DNA from 2 places in the Actinomadura sp. NPDC048021 genome. Region 2 is predicted to be linked to the other one. Evidence: riboswitches for the same ligand, from Rfam matches in the RefSeq annotation. Region 2 holds a riboswitch; the other holds the start of a gene.
What was found. A riboswitch is a leader RNA that binds a small molecule or an ion and turns the genes downstream of it on or off. The one in region 2 is predicted to bind ZMP and ZTP.
Positions count from the first base shown of each region.

Region 1: it holds a riboswitch for ZMP and ZTP, as region 2 does, so the genes downstream of both, glyA (serine hydroxymethyltransferase) here and AB0C87_RS36765 (bifunctional methylenetetrahydrofolate dehydrogenase/methenyltetrahydrofolate cyclohydrolase) in region 2, are expected to answer to the same signal.

Region 1 covers NZ_JBEZJQ010000019.1:60,607-67,647, forward strand. Annotated here, with positions in the region: gene AB0C87_RS28320 (RNA polymerase-binding protein RbpA) at 1-176, shown strand, start outside; gene bla (class A beta-lactamase) at 458-1,393, shown strand; gene AB0C87_RS28330 (MFS transporter) at 1,390-2,637, shown strand; gene AB0C87_RS28335 (Lrp/AsnC family transcriptional regulator) at 2,715-3,206, shown strand; partial or broken gene AB0C87_RS28340 (EamA family transporter) at 3,316-4,149, shown strand; ZMP/ZTP riboswitch at 4,254-4,340, shown strand; gene glyA (serine hydroxymethyltransferase) at 4,394-5,665, shown strand; gene AB0C87_RS28350 (class I SAM-dependent methyltransferase) at 5,669-6,454, opposite strand; gene AB0C87_RS28355 (GNAT family N-acetyltransferase) at 6,438-7,041, opposite strand, start outside.
Region 2 covers NZ_JBEZJQ010000032.1:994-8,034, reverse strand. Annotated here, with positions in the region: gene AB0C87_RS36780 (NADP-dependent isocitrate dehydrogenase) at 1-165, opposite strand, end outside; gene AB0C87_RS36775 (DUF3017 domain-containing protein) at 304-744, opposite strand; gene AB0C87_RS36770 (FHA domain-containing protein) at 1,040-1,771, shown strand; gene AB0C87_RS36765 (bifunctional methylenetetrahydrofolate dehydrogenase/methenyltetrahydrofolate cyclohydrolase) at 1,973-2,833, opposite strand; ZMP/ZTP riboswitch at 2,896-2,981, opposite strand; gene AB0C87_RS36760 (GNAT family N-acetyltransferase) at 3,111-3,704, shown strand; gene AB0C87_RS36755 (hypothetical protein) at 3,724-3,900, opposite strand; gene AB0C87_RS36750 (GAP family protein) at 4,043-4,669, opposite strand; gene purH (bifunctional phosphoribosylaminoimidazolecarboxamide formyltransferase/IMP cyclohydrolase) at 4,959-6,524, opposite strand; gene purN (phosphoribosylglycinamide formyltransferase) at 6,505-7,041, opposite strand, start outside.

The DNA.
Region 1 (7,041 bases), on a different contig from region 2:
AGGACTCCGAGAACCCCCCGGCCCCGCCGAAGACGGAGCCGTACAAGACCCACCTCGCGTACGTGAAGGAGCGGCGCAGCGACGAGGACGGCGAGGCCATCCTGGAGGAGGCGCTCGCCAAGCTCCGGCAGAAGCGCGCCGCCGTCAAGCAGGCCATGGAGGCCGCGGCCCGCTGACGCCGCCGAAGCCGCACCGTGTGGCCCGATCCCGTTCCGGGGTCGGGCCACACGGTTTTTCCGGCCGCCGGATCCTGGGCCGCCGGGCGCCGGCGCCGCGGGGCACGGGCTTCGGCAGAATCGCCGGTCGCCGTGAGGCGCCTCGGTCGGCCTGTCTGACCAGCGCTGATATGGAGATGCGTATGGCGGTACGAGTGATATCCATATTGGACGTCACGAGTGCTGCTCTGGTCTGCTGGGCGGCGTCCGCCCTCCGCCGCCGGGAAAGCAGGTGCCTCCGCATGCCATCCGAGCAGTCAGGCTCCTCCCGGCGGGCGCTGCTGGCCGCCGCGGCCCTGCTGCCGCTGGCGGGATGCGGCGACAAGGAGCGCCCGTCGTCCGCGCCGTCCTCGCCGCCCGCCCGGCGCTCGGCCGCGCCGCCGGACCTGTCGCGGTTCGCGGCGCTCGAACGCCGGCACGGCGCCCGCCTCGGCGTGTACGCGCTGGCGACCGGGACCGGAGCCGAGGTCGCCTACCGCGCCGACGAGCGCTTCGCGTTCTGCTCCACCTTCAAGACGCTCGCCGCGGCGGCGGTGCTGCACCGCAACCCGCTCGGCCACCTGGACGAGCGCGTCACCTACACCCGGGCCGACGTGAACTCCATCTCACCGATCACCAAGGACCGCGTCGCCACCGGGATGACCATACGGGAGCTGTGCGACGCCGCCATCCGCTTCAGCGACGGCACGGCGGGGAACCTGCTGATGCGCGACGTCGGCGGACCTTCGGGGCTGACCGCCTACCTGCGGGGCCTCGGCGACACTGTCGGCCGCATGGACGACTACGAGCCCGAGCTGAACAGGGTGCGTCCGGAAGACCCCCGCGACACCACGAGCCCCCGGGCGATCGCCGCCGACTACCGCGCGATCGTCCTCGGGGACGCGCTGGAGCCCGGCAAGCGCGCTCTGGTCCGCGGCTGGCTCGAACGCAGCGCCACGGCCGTCGGAGCCCAGCGCGTGAGGGCGGGTCTGCCCCGGGGATGGAAGGCGGCCAGTAAGACCGGCACCGGCGACTACGGCCGGGCCAACGACATCGCCGTCGTGCGGCCTCCCCGGGGCGCCCCGCTGATGGTGGCCGTCATGTCCGACCGCCCGGGCTACGACACCCCGCCGAAGAACGCCCTGATCGCGGAGGCCACCGCGCTGGTCGTCTCGGACCTGTCCCGGGCAGGGCTGTGACCGCCGTCTCCGTCCCCGCGCCCGCCCCCGCGCCCCCCGGCCCACCGCCCGCCCCCGCCGCGAACCCGTCCGACCGCAGGGTCGTCGCGGTGGTCGTGGCGATCCAGCTCGCCGCCAGCCTCGGCTTCTTCGCGGTGATGGCGCACCTCGTCGCCCACCTCCGGCACGACCTCGGGCTGCTGGCCGGCACGGTCGGCCTGGTCCTCGGCGTGCGGGTGGGCCTGCAGTTCGCGCTGCTCCTGCCGGTCGGCGCGGTCACCGACCTGCTCGGCGCGCGCCGGACCGGAATGATCTCCTGCGCCGTGCGCGCGCTGGGGTTCGCGGGCCTCGGGTTCGCCGGAAGCGTGGGGGCGCTGCTCTGCGCGGCCGTCGCCATCGCGGTCGGCGGGGCGCTCTACAACCCCGCGGGCCACAGCCTGCTGGCGTCCGTCGGCCCCGCCGGCCGGTCGGGCGGCTTCGCCGCCTACGTCGCCGCCCAGCACCTGGCGACGGTCGCGGGCCCGCCGATGGGGCTCCTCCTTCTGGGCACGGGCTCCGGGTTCGCGCTCCTGACGGGGGCGGCCGCCGCACTCTGGGTGGTCGCCGGCGTCCTCTTCCTTCTCGTGCCCCGGTCCGGCGGGAGAAGCACGACCGCGCGTCCCCGCGACGTCCTCGCGGGCGTGCGGGCGGTGCTCGCCGATCGGGCGTTCCTTTACTTCGCGCTGCTGACCGCGCCCACAACGCTGCTCGCCACCCACATCATGACGGCCGTGCCCCTCCTCGGCTTCACGCCCGCGGTGGCGACGCTCAGCTTCTCCCTGCTGGCGATGGTCGCGGCGGCGGTCCAGCCCCTCGTCGCCGTCCGGCGCCGCGGCGAGCGGCCGTGGGTGCTGCGGACCGGCCTGCTGTGCGCCGCGGCCGGGTTCTTCGTCCTCGCGGCGCTGGACGGCACGCGACCCGGCCCGCTGATGCTCGCGGCCGTCCTCAACGGCGTCGCCAACGGCCTCGTCCAGCCCTCGGTCTTCCAGCGGACCGCCCGGCGCGCTCCGCCGGAGTGCTTCGGCTCCTACTACGGCGTACTGGCGTTCTGCGCCGGCATGTTCTCCTTCGCGGGCGACCTGGTGATCGGCCGCCTCTTCGACCTCGGCCCGGCGGGCGCGGCGTGGGCCCTCACCGGCGTCGGCGCCTGCGCGCTCCTGGCGGTGGCGTGCACCGCGGCGGACACCATGGCGGGCCCCGTGGCGGGCCCGGCCCGCGGCGAATAATCTTCGGGGGACGGGACGTCCGGGCGCGATTCCCGCGCGGGAGTTCGGCGTCCGCCGGGCAGTTCGGGAGGGACCACATGGACGCGGTCGACCAGGCGATCCTGCGGCGCCTGCAGCGGGACGGGCGGCAGACCAACCGCGAGCTGGCGGAGGCGGTGGGGATCGCGCCGTCCACGGCCCTGGAGCGGACGCGGGCGCTGCGCTCGCGGGGCGTCATCACCGGGTTCCACGCGGCGGCCGACCTGGAGCGGCTGGGACGCGGCGTGCAGGCGCTGATCTCGATCAGGATCCGGCCGCAGTCGCGCGAGGCGATCGAGTCCGCGCGCGACAGCATGGCCTCGATGCCCGAGACGATCGGGGTCTTCGTCGTGACCGGGAACGAGGACCTGCTCGTCCACGTGGCCGTGCCGAGCACCGCGTACCTGCGCGACTTCGTCCTCGACCGGCTGGCGCGCCGCAAAGAGTACGTGGACGTCCGCACGATCGTCGTGTACGACTACGTGCAGCCGGTCGAGCAGTCCGAACTTCCGTCGGACCACCGGCCTGAAGGCCGAACGCCCTACAGCTGAGGTATGCAGTTCTCCGTGAGCGGCGAAGGAATGACGGCCTCGGTCGTTTGAAGCGAACGAATGACGGTCCTAAGGTCTGAGTTCCGCATGTTCGCCTAGCTTCGGCGGCATGGACCGATGGAACAACACATCCGGTGTGCTGCTGGTGCTCGCCGCCGGCGTGCTCTGGGGAACGGTCGGGCCGGCGCAGGTGCTGGCGGGTCCGTCCGCGGACCCGGTCGCGGTCGGCGGCGCACGGATCCTCTCGGGCGGGCTCGTCCTCGCCGTCCTCGTACTCGTGGCGGACCGCCGCGCGTTCCTGGCGCTGACCAGGCGCACCTGGCCGCACCTCGCGGCGGCCTCGGCGGCGACCGGCGTCTTCCAGGCGTCGTTCTTCAGCGCGGTCGACCGGACCGGCGCGGCCGTCGCGACCGCCGTCGTGTTCGGGCTCGCGCCCGTCTCCACCGGCCTCTGCGAGCGGCTCGTCCTGGGCGCCCGGCTCGGCCGCCGCTGGTGGGCCGGGACGGCCTGCGCGGTCGGCGGCGTGGCGCTGCTGATGGTGCCGGGGGAGGCCGTCCACGCGGACCCGGCCGGGATCGCGCTGAGCCTGGCCGGCGGCACGTGCTTCGGCGTCTACACGGTCTCGGCCAAGGTGCTGGTGTCGGCCGAGACGCTCACGGGCCACGGCGGCGGGATGCGAGGGGCCGGGATGGCCGGAGCGGTGTCGGTGACGCTCCTGGCCGGGGGAGCGGCCCTGCTTCCCTGGACGCTGCCGGAACTTCCCGCCCTCGCCGCGCCGCGCTCGGCGGCCCTGGTGGCCTGGCTCGGGCTCGCCGCCACCGCCGCCGCGTACATGTTCTTCGTCACCGGCCTCGGCCGGGTGACGGCCGCGACCGCCGGGACGCTCAGCCTCGCCGAGCCGCTCGTCGCCGCCGGCCTGGCCGTGGCCGTCCTCGGCGAGCGCATGTCGGCGCCGGTCGCGGCGGGGTCGCTGCTGCTGCTGGGCGGGCTGTTCCTGGTCTCGGTCCCCGCACGCGCGCCCCGCCGGCGCGGGCCGGCCCGGTATGATGGCGCCCACGCGACTGGCGCAGTCAAGGTGGAGACGACCACCGGGGAGCGAAAGTAGTCCGCACACCGCGCGCCTGGGTGTACGGGTCCCCTTCGCCGGGGTGCCCGAAGCCCCGGCGCGAGCAGCGCGGAGGCTCACGATGCACGAACCGGCCGTACCCCATCTGCAGGGCCAGGACCCCGAGATCGCCGCGCTGGTGGAGGCCGAGGCCCGCCGCCAGTACGAGAAGATCCGCCTGATCGCCTCGGAGAACTACGTCTCGGAGGCGGTGCTGGAGGCCGCCGGCACGGTCCTGACCAACAAGTACTCCGAGGGCTACGCGGGCAAGCGCTACTACGAGGGCCAGCAGAACGTCGACCCCATCGAGCTGCTCGCCATCGAGCGGGCGAAGGGCGTGTTCGGCGCCGAGCACGCCAACGTCCAGCCCTACTCGGGCTCGCCCGCCAACCTCGCCGTCTACATGGCGTTCCTGGAGCCCGGCGACCCGGTCATGGGCCTGTCGCTGCCGATGGGCGGCCACCTGACGCACGGCTGGTCGGTTTCGGCCACCGGCAAGTGGTTCCGCCCCGTCCGCTACGACGTGCGCGCCGACACCGGCCGCGTCGACATGGACCAGGTGCGCGACCTCGCCCTCAAGGAGCGGCCGAAGCTGATCTGGTGCGGCGGCACCGCGGTCCCGCGGACGATCGACTTCCCGGCGTTCGCCGAGATCGCCCGGGAGGCCGGGGCGGTCCTGGCGGCCGACATCGCGCACATCGCGGGCCTGGTCGCCGGCGGCGCGCACCCGTCCCCGGTCGGGCACGCCGACGTCGTCACCACCACCACGCACAAGACGCTGCGCGGCCCCCGCGGCGCCATGATCCTGTCGACGGCGGAGCACGCGAAGGCGGTCGACAAGGCCGTCTTCCCGGGCCTGCAGGGCGGGCCGCACAACCACACGACGGCCGCGATCGCCGTCGCGCTGAAGGAGGCGGCGCAGCCGGACTTCGCCGGGTACGCGCGGCAGGTGGTCGCGAACGCCAAGGCGCTGGCCGCCGCGCTGCTGGACCGCGGCTACGACCTGATCTCCGGGGGCACCGACAACCACCTCATCCTCATCGACCTGACCGGCAAGGGCGTCGCGGGCAAGCCCGCCGCGCAGGCCCTCGACCGCGCCGGCATCGAGCTGAACTACAACGCCGTCCCGTTCGACCCGCGCAAGCCCTTCGACCCGTCCGGGCTGCGGCTCGGCACCGCCGCGATCACCACCCGGGGGATCGGCGAGGAGCACATGCCGCAGCTCGCCGCATGGATCGACGAGGTCGTGCAGGCCGCCGCCAAGCAGGACGAGGCGGTGCTGGACCGGGTCGCCGGGCAGGTTCGCGACCTGCTCGCGTCGTTCCCGATGCCCGGCTGGCGGTCCGCGCCCTGACGCTCAGCGCGGGCGCAGCAGAGTGATCATGCGCCAGGCCCCGGGGTCGGCGAGGGGCACCGCCCCCTCGCCGACCCCGAAGTCGCCGTACTGCGCGACCGCCTCCAGCCCGCCGGCGAGGCGGATCGCGGCGTCCAGCTCGGTGGCGGTCCAGAACCGGTAGGGCACGACGTCGCGCACGACCCGCGGCTCCGCGCCCTGCCCGGTGATGGTCATCGTGACGCGGTCGTCGGCGATCTGGGTGACCGGGTCCAGCCGGTCGGACGGCTCGCCCCAGCGCACGCTCGCCCGGACGCCGTCCCGCTCGACCGTCCAGCCGGTGGTGACGCTCGGGTCGTCGCCCAGCCGGTCGCGGGGATGCGACATCTCGACGACGTAGAGGCCGCCGGGGGACAGGTGCGCGGCGGCGCACCGCAGGTGCGCCACGAACGCGTCCAGCGTCATGAGGTGGGACGTGGAGTCCAGCATGGTCGCGACGAGGTCGAACCGGCGGCCCAGCGCGAACCGCGTCATGTCGCCCTCGACGACCTCCAGCCCGACGCCGGCGCGTTCGGCCTCGCGGGCCGCGTAGGCGCACATGCGCGGGTTCAGGTCGAGCGCCGTCGCCGCCAGCCCGCGGCGGGCGAGCTCGCGGGCGTGCTCGGCGGGCCCGGCGGCGAGCTCCAGCGCCGTGGCGGGGGCGAGGCCCTGCTCGGCGCACCAGCCGAGCAGGACGTCCACCTCGGCCGGCACGTCGCGGAACGAGCACGCCAGCTCGTAGGCCCAGGGATCGTCATATACGCCGCTCACCCGCCCATCCTGCCAGCGCCCCCGGCTCGGCGGGACGGCCGTCCAGCCGCAGCCTGATCTCCACGATCGCGGCGTCCCCGGTGCGCCGCGTCCGCCCGCCGAGCGAGGTCAGCAGCCGCCGCATCCGGGCGTTCTCGCTCAGCGCGGTCGCCCGCACCTCCACCAGGCCGCGGTCCCGGGCCAGCGCGAGCAGCAGCCCGGCGAGGCCGCGGCCGAGCCCGCGGCCCTGCCAGGCGTCCTCGACCAGGAACGCGACCTCCGCCGCGCCCGGGTCGCGGACGAGGACCAGGTGCGCCAGCGCCAGCAGCGACCCGTCCGGGCCCTCGGCGACCAGCGTCAGGCCCCGCGCGGGATCGCAGAACCCCTCGAACGACCGGCGCGGCGGGTACGGCTTGGGGCTGAAGTAGCGCATCCGGCGGCTGTCCAGCGAGCAGCGCTCGTGCAGCGCCCGCACGGCGTCGCCGTCGCGCGGCTCGACCGGCCGGACGACCACCTGCGTCCCGTCGCGCAGCGCGATCCGCCGGGACGCCGACGGGCGCGGCGCCGCCGGGAGCGCGGCCCGCACCAGCGCGTCGGCCCGCGCCGCC
Region 2 (7,041 bases):
CTGGTCGTCCGTGGCGTCACGGTGCTCGATCCCCAGGTCGTAGTACTTCAGGTCCACATCGAGGTAGGGCAGGATCAACTGGTCCTTGATGAATTTCCAGATGATCCGCGTCATTTCGTCGCCGTCGAGTTCGACGACCGGGCCCGCTACTTTGATCTTGGGCATGCTGTTGCTGTCCCTTTCCTACACCTGGCCAGCAGTCCTTGTAAGGCTCAACTGGCAAGGCTAGCCGAGGCGGTCATGAGGTCTAGACCTGGCCTTGCCCTGGGACCCGCCGCCTCCGACCTGACCTGCGGCGACGCGCTAGCCCGGGGGCTCCTTGGCCGTCCGGGAGGAGCGCCCGGCGAGGAGCAGCCGCGCCCCGCGCACCATCATCGTGAACGCGATCAGCACGCCGAACGCGCCGGCGAGGACGAGCCCGGTCTTGTTCATCGGCGGGACGCTCAGCGACACGAACGCGACCATCTCGCCGAGGATCACGAGCGTCCAGCAGTCGACCGACCGGCTCCGGACGGCGAGCGGGCCGAGCTGCGACTCGGGCAGCAGAAGCCGGGCCAGCGCGCCGATGAGCAGCGCGGCGGCCATCAGGCCCGAGCCCTTGCGGAAGTAGTTGAAGGCGCACAGCGTGAGCCCCGCGCCGACGCCGCTGAGCACGAGGAGGTACGGCAGCCGCGCGAGCCAGTGCGGGGCGGCGCTCCTCCGACGCGGCGCCTTGCGCCTGCGCCGGTGCACCTGGGTGCTCATGGCCCTCACGGTATAGGCAATCGGGCCCCGGCACGACATCGCGCACCCCTCCGGCGGGAGCGGTCCGCGGGGCGACGCGAATGAGTCGGGGCGGAGACGCAAGCGAGGCGGCGGGGGGGAGCGTCCGGTTTGTCACACGCCGCCGAAATGCGGATGGGACCTATGTGCTCAAGGTGATGGCCGAGAGCCCGGAATCCCCTGCGCCATCGGTCCTACTCGCCAGTAGGAGGGTGTGACGGCATGGCACCCGGGTAACCCGGCAGACAGGGGTCGCTAACTAGCTGGGAGGACTGCCGTGGAGGGGCCGTTCATGCGGATCGAGGACAGCGGGCTGGTGGTGCCGCTGCGCCCCGACGTGACGACGGTCGGGAGAGGGAGAGGAGTGGACATCCGCCTCGACGACCCGTCTGTGTCCCGTTTGCACGCAGAGATCGTCCGACGTGGCCCGTACGTCTACGTGGTGGACATGGGCCTGTCCCGCAACGGGACGCGCGTCAACGGCCGGCCGATCGCCCGCCGTGTGCTGGAGGACGGTGACGTCGTGAGCTTCGGCACGGCGCGCTGCCGCTTGGGGGGCATCCCCCGTGAGGAGGTCGACCCGGACGTCGAACTGCGGCGCGCCGTCGCGCCCGAGCTCACCCGCCGGGAGGTCGACGTGCTGACCTCGCTGTGCCGGCCCGCACTGTCCGACGAGGCGTTCGTGGCCCCGGCCACGGCGCGCGACATCGCCGGCGAGCTGGTCGTCACGGAGGCCGCGGTCAAGCAGCACCTGCTGCGCCTCTACCAGAAGTTCCGGATCCCCGAGGGCGCCAACCGGCGCACCCGGCTCGCCAACGAGGTCATCGCGATGGGCCTCGTCCGCCCGCTGCCGCCGGTGCACGTGCCCCAGCAGGGCCGTCCGCCGATGGACGGGCGCGTCCCCGGGGTGCGCGGCACCACCGAGACGCGCCGGCCGGGCGCCACCGGCCACGCGCACGGCCCGGGCCGTCCGGCGCACAGCACGGCCGCGGGACGGAGGGCCAGCTGATGTGAGACCCGCGGTCGCCCTCCCCGGCAGCGCGACAGGAGGGCGATCGCTCAGCCCCCGATGCGGCCGCGTAAGTGACGGCGCGGCCCAGGGACTCGCCGGCGGGGGCCGCCACCCAGGTGCTGGTGGCGGCCCCCGAAGCGTGCCTGTCCGCGGCCCGTGCCCGGCCGGCCCGGCGGGGCCGGCCGGTCGGGCTGGTGGTCAGACGGCCTGCCCTGTGGCCTGCTCGGCGGCCTCGACGACGTTCGCGAGGAGCATGGCGCGGGTCATCGGGCCGACACCGCCGGGGTTGGGCGCGACCCAGCCGGCGACGTCGCGGACGTCGGCGGCGACGTCCCCGGCGAGCTTGCCGTCCACGCGGGACACGCCCACGTCGAGGACGGCGGCGCCGGGCTTGACCATGTCGGCGGTGATGAGGCCGGGCACCCCGGCCGCGGCCACGACGATGTCGGCCTTGCGGGTGTGCTCGGCGAGGTCGCGGGTGGCGGTGTGGCAGAGGGTGACGGTCGCGTTCTCGGTGCGGCGGGTCAGCAGCAGGCCGAGGGAGCGGCCGACGGTGATGCCGCGGCCGACGACGGTGACCTCGGCCCCCTTCAGCGGGACGTCGAAGCGTCGCAGCAGCTCGACGATGCCCTTCGGCGTGCACGGCAGCGGGCCCGGCTGCATCAGGACGAGCCGGCCGAGGTTGACCGGGTGCAGGCCGTCGGCGTCCTTGACGGGGTCGATGCGCTCCAGCACGCGCTGCTCGTCGAGGCCCTTCGGGAGCGGCAGCTGGACGATGTAGCCGGTGCAGGCGGGGTCGGCGTTCAGCTCGGCGACGGCGCGCTCCACCTCGTCCTGCGAGGCGGTGGCGGGCAGGTCGCGGCGGATGCTCTCGATGCCGACCTCGGCGCAGTCGCGGTGCTTCATGTTCACGTACGAGTGGCTGCCGGGGTCGTCGCCGACCAGGACGGTGCCGAGCCCGACGGAGACGCCGCGCTCGCGCAGCGCCTCGACGCGGACCTTGAGGTTCGAGCGGATCTCGGCGGCCGTGGCCTTGCCGTCCAGAATCTGTGCCGTCATGCGTTCCTCCGCGTGGATCTCGGCGGGACCGGGCCCCGGGCGCACAGCCCGGCCGGATGGGTCCCGTCCACCCAGGCGCGCGGTGTCCGGACTGTCGTTCGCTCCCCGGTGGTGATCCACCTTGACCGCGCCAGTCGCGTAGGCCCCCATGCTAACCGGCCGCCCGGAGACGGCGGGCCCCGCGGCTCCGTGGAGGAGGCCCCCCGCGAGTGGCTTGCGGAAAAGGGCGCCGAGTGGCTCTGCCGGAGGCCGCCCCCGGGGTCCTAGCGTGCTCCGCATGAACGAGGAATGGTTCGAGCGGCCCGTCCTGACCGGGCGGTACGTGCGGCTGGAGCCGCTGTCCGCCGACCACGCCCCGGGCCTGTTCGAGGCGTCCAAGGACCCGGACCTGTGGACGTGGATGAGCCAGCGCCGGCCGGAGAGCGTCGCCGACATGCGCGCGCAGGTCGACCAGGCGCTGGCGGCCTGCGAGCGCGGGCTGCGCCTGCCCTGGGTCCAGATCGACGCGGTGACCGGGGAGGTCGCCGGGACGACGTCGTACTACGAGATCTCACCGTCCGACCGCGGCCTGTGCATCGGCCACACGTGGATCGGGGCGCGGTGGCACCGGACGGGGCTCAACACCGAGGCGAAGCTGCTGCTCATAGGCCGCGCGTTCGCCGACCTAGGGGCGATCCGGGTCGGCTGGCACACGCACGTCAGCAACGAGCGGTCGCGCGCGGCGATCGAGCGGCTCGGGGCGGCGTTCGAGGGCGTCCACCGGAAGCACCGGATCCGCGCGGACGGCTCGATCCGCGACACCGCCGTCTACGCGATGACGGACGACGACTGGCCCGCCGCCGAACGCGCCCTGCGCGCGAGACTGCGCTGACGGCCGGTGGGCGGGGCGCTCAGTCCTCGGAGCGCTGGCGCCAGCCGATGAGGCGGTCGGTGCCGTGCCAGCCGAGCTGGGCGGCGAGCACCGCGGCCAGGAACGCGGCGACCAGCCCGATCACCTGGCGCGACTCCATCAGCAGCAAGTCGGCCTGGTAGACGACGCCGAGCATGAGGGACATCAGCAGATTCATCCTGCCTCCACCACGGAACGCCCGCGCCGGGGTCAAGGGAGGGTCACAGGGGGGCGCGGCAGCCTGAGGGTACCCGCCCGGCGGCCGTGTGTGGTCCCGCGCCGCGGAACGGGTCGCGCGAGGGCGGCCGGGCGGGCCGCCGTCAGTGGATGATCGCGATGAAGATCAGGCAGCAGATGATGTTGACCATCCAGCTGTTGTTCGTCATCCACTCCCGCGCGCGGGGCATGGCGCGCTCGGCGCGCCGGTGGAAGAGCAGCACGGCGAGCAGCGGCAGCGCCGCGACCAGGAGGGTGGCCCCGACGAAGACGGCGGCCTCCGCCGCGCCCTCGTGGTGCTGCTCCAGGTTGGCCCCCACCGTGAGCATCACGATGATGTCGGAGGGCATCAGGATGATCAGCAGCAGCCCGGTCTTGAACGCCCGGCCCGGCCCGGCGTTCATCAGCGAGCCGAGCCATTTGGGCGGTTCGATCGTGGCCCGTTTCACGTAGTTGCGCACGATGGCGGCCAGCAGCAGCGCGATCAGCACATACTGGACGATCTTGCCGACCGAGCTGTCGTCGGACGGCTTGCCGATGTCCACGCTGTTGCCCACCAGCGCGAAGATGCCCCGCGCGGCGGCGACGCCCGCGCTCGCCGAGATGGCCACGCCCGCCAGGAACGCCAGGGAGACCCGCACGGGCCTCGGGGTCGTCACCAGGATGATCGCCGACATGATCTGGGGACCCGCCATCATCGTGATGGCCAGCGGGAGCACCTGAAAGCTCATGGCCCCTCCCCCGCCGTGGCTCCCGCCGCACGGGAGACGCCCCTCGTCAGGGCTCACGCTAGAGGAGCGACCGGGGCTCGGTCCGTCGGCCGACGCGTTCTTGACCGGGAGCCGATCCTTTTTTTCTGCCCCGCGGTCCGCCCGATGGCCCGCGCCAGGGACGCGGCTGACCCGCGTCTGGGGAGCGCGGACGCGACGCCCCGCGGCGGCACGGGCCGGGAAGCGCGCAGGCGCGCCGGCGGGACGTTCCCCGCCGGCGCGCCCGGCGGACGGCGCGCCTCGCGGCCCCTCAGTGGAAGAAGTGCCGGACGCCGGTGAAGTAGAGGGTGATGCCGGCCTTCTCCGCCGCGGCGATCACCTTGTCGTCGTTGACGGACCCGCCCGGCTCGACGATCGCGCGGACGCCCGCCTCGGCCAGCACCTCCAGGCCGTCCGGGAACGGGAAGAACGCGTCGGACGCGCCCACCGACGCCGCGGCCCGCTCCTGCCCGGCCCGCGCGACGGCGAGCTTGGCGGAGTCGACCCGGTTGACCTGGCCCATGCCGACGCCGACGGTGGCGCCGTCCGCGGCCAGCAGGATCGCGTTGGACTTCACCGAGCGGATCGCCCGCCACGCGAACGCCAGGTCGCGCAGCGTCGCCTCGTCCGCGGCGGCACCGGTCTTGAGCTCCCAGGAGGACGGGTCGTCGCCGGGGGCGTCCACGCGGTCCACGTCCTGCAGCAGCACGCCGCCGTCGACGCGCCGGTACTCGACGCCGCCCGCCGGGGCGTCCGGGCAGACCAGCAGGCGGATGTTCTTGAAGCGGTCCTTCAGGACGGTCACGGCCTCGTCCTCGAAGGACGGGGCGACCAGCACCTCGGCGAAGCTCTCGGTGACCTGGCGGGCCATCGCGGCGGTGACCGGCCGGTTCGCCGCGATCACGCCGCCGTACGCCGACACCGGGTCGCAGGCGTGCGCCCTGCGGTGCGCCTCGGCGATGTCCGCGCCGACCGCGATGCCGCACGGGTTGGCGTGCTTGATGATCGCGACGCACGGCTCGGTGAAGTCGTAGGCGGCGCGGCGCGCGGCGTCGGTGTCGACGTAGTTGTTGTAGGACATTTCCTTGCCGTAGAGCTGCTCGGCCCCGGCCAGGCCGCTCTCGCCCGGCGAGCGGTACAGGGCGGCCCGCTGGTGCGGGTTCTCGCCGTACCGCAGGGTGTTCGAGCGCTCCCAGGTGGCGCCGAGGAAGTCGGGCCACCGCGTCTCGGCGGCGGTCTCGTCGGGCGCGTAGTCGCCGGCGAACCAGGACGCGACGGCCACGTCGTAGGACGCGGTGTGCGCGAACGCCCGCGCGGCCAGGCGGCGGCGCTCGTCCAGGGTGAAACCGCCGGCGTTCACGGCGTCCAGGACCGTCCCGTAGGCGGACGGGTCCACCACGACGGAGACGCTCGCGTGGTTCTTCGCGGCGGCGCGGACCATCGTGGGCCCGCCGATGTCGATCTGCTCGACGCACTCGTCCGGCGTCGCGCCCGAGGCCACCGTGTCGGCGAACGGGTACAGGTTCGCGACCACGAGGTCGAACGGCTCGACGGCCAGGTCGTCGAGCTGCTGGAGGTGGTCCTCCTTGCGCCGGTCGGCGAGCAGGCCCGCGTGCACCTTCGGATGCAGGGTCTTGACCCGTCCGTCCAGGCACTCGGGGAACCCGGTGAGCTTCTCCACCCTCATCACCGGGACGCCGGCGGCGGAGATCCGGCCCGCCGTCGACCCGGTCGAGACGATCTCCACTCCCGCCTCGTGCAGGCCGCGGGCCAGCTCCTCCAGCCCGGACTTGTCGTACACGCTGATCAGCGCGCGCTTAATCGCCACCCGACTCACCGGTCGAGCTCCCCTCTTGATCGGACGAACCCCTGCCAGACGAACCGCTGTCGGACGGACCCGGGGCGGAGGTCTCGCCGCCGGGCGAGTCCGCGCAGGTCCGGCACTTCATCGAGACCCGTCTGCCGCGCACGGTCCACCCGTCGCGGGCCAGCCGTCCGACGACGTCGACCAGGAGCCGGCGCTCCACCTGCTTGATCCGCTCGTGCAGGGAGTCTTCGTCGTCATGCCAGCCCACGGGGACGGTCTCCTGGGCGATGACGGGTCCGGTGTCCACGCCTTCGTCGACGAAGTGAACCGTACAGCCCGTGACCTTCACTCCGTACGCCAGGGCGTCCCGTACGGCGTGCGCGCCGGGGAAGGACGGCAGCAGCGCGGGGTGGGTGTTGACCGTCCGGCCGCCGAAGCGCGCCAGGAACCGCGGGCCGAGGATCTTCATGAAGCCGGCGGACACCACGAGGTCGGGCTCGTGCTCGGCGACCGTCTCGGCGAGCGCCGCGTCCCAGTCGTCCCGGGA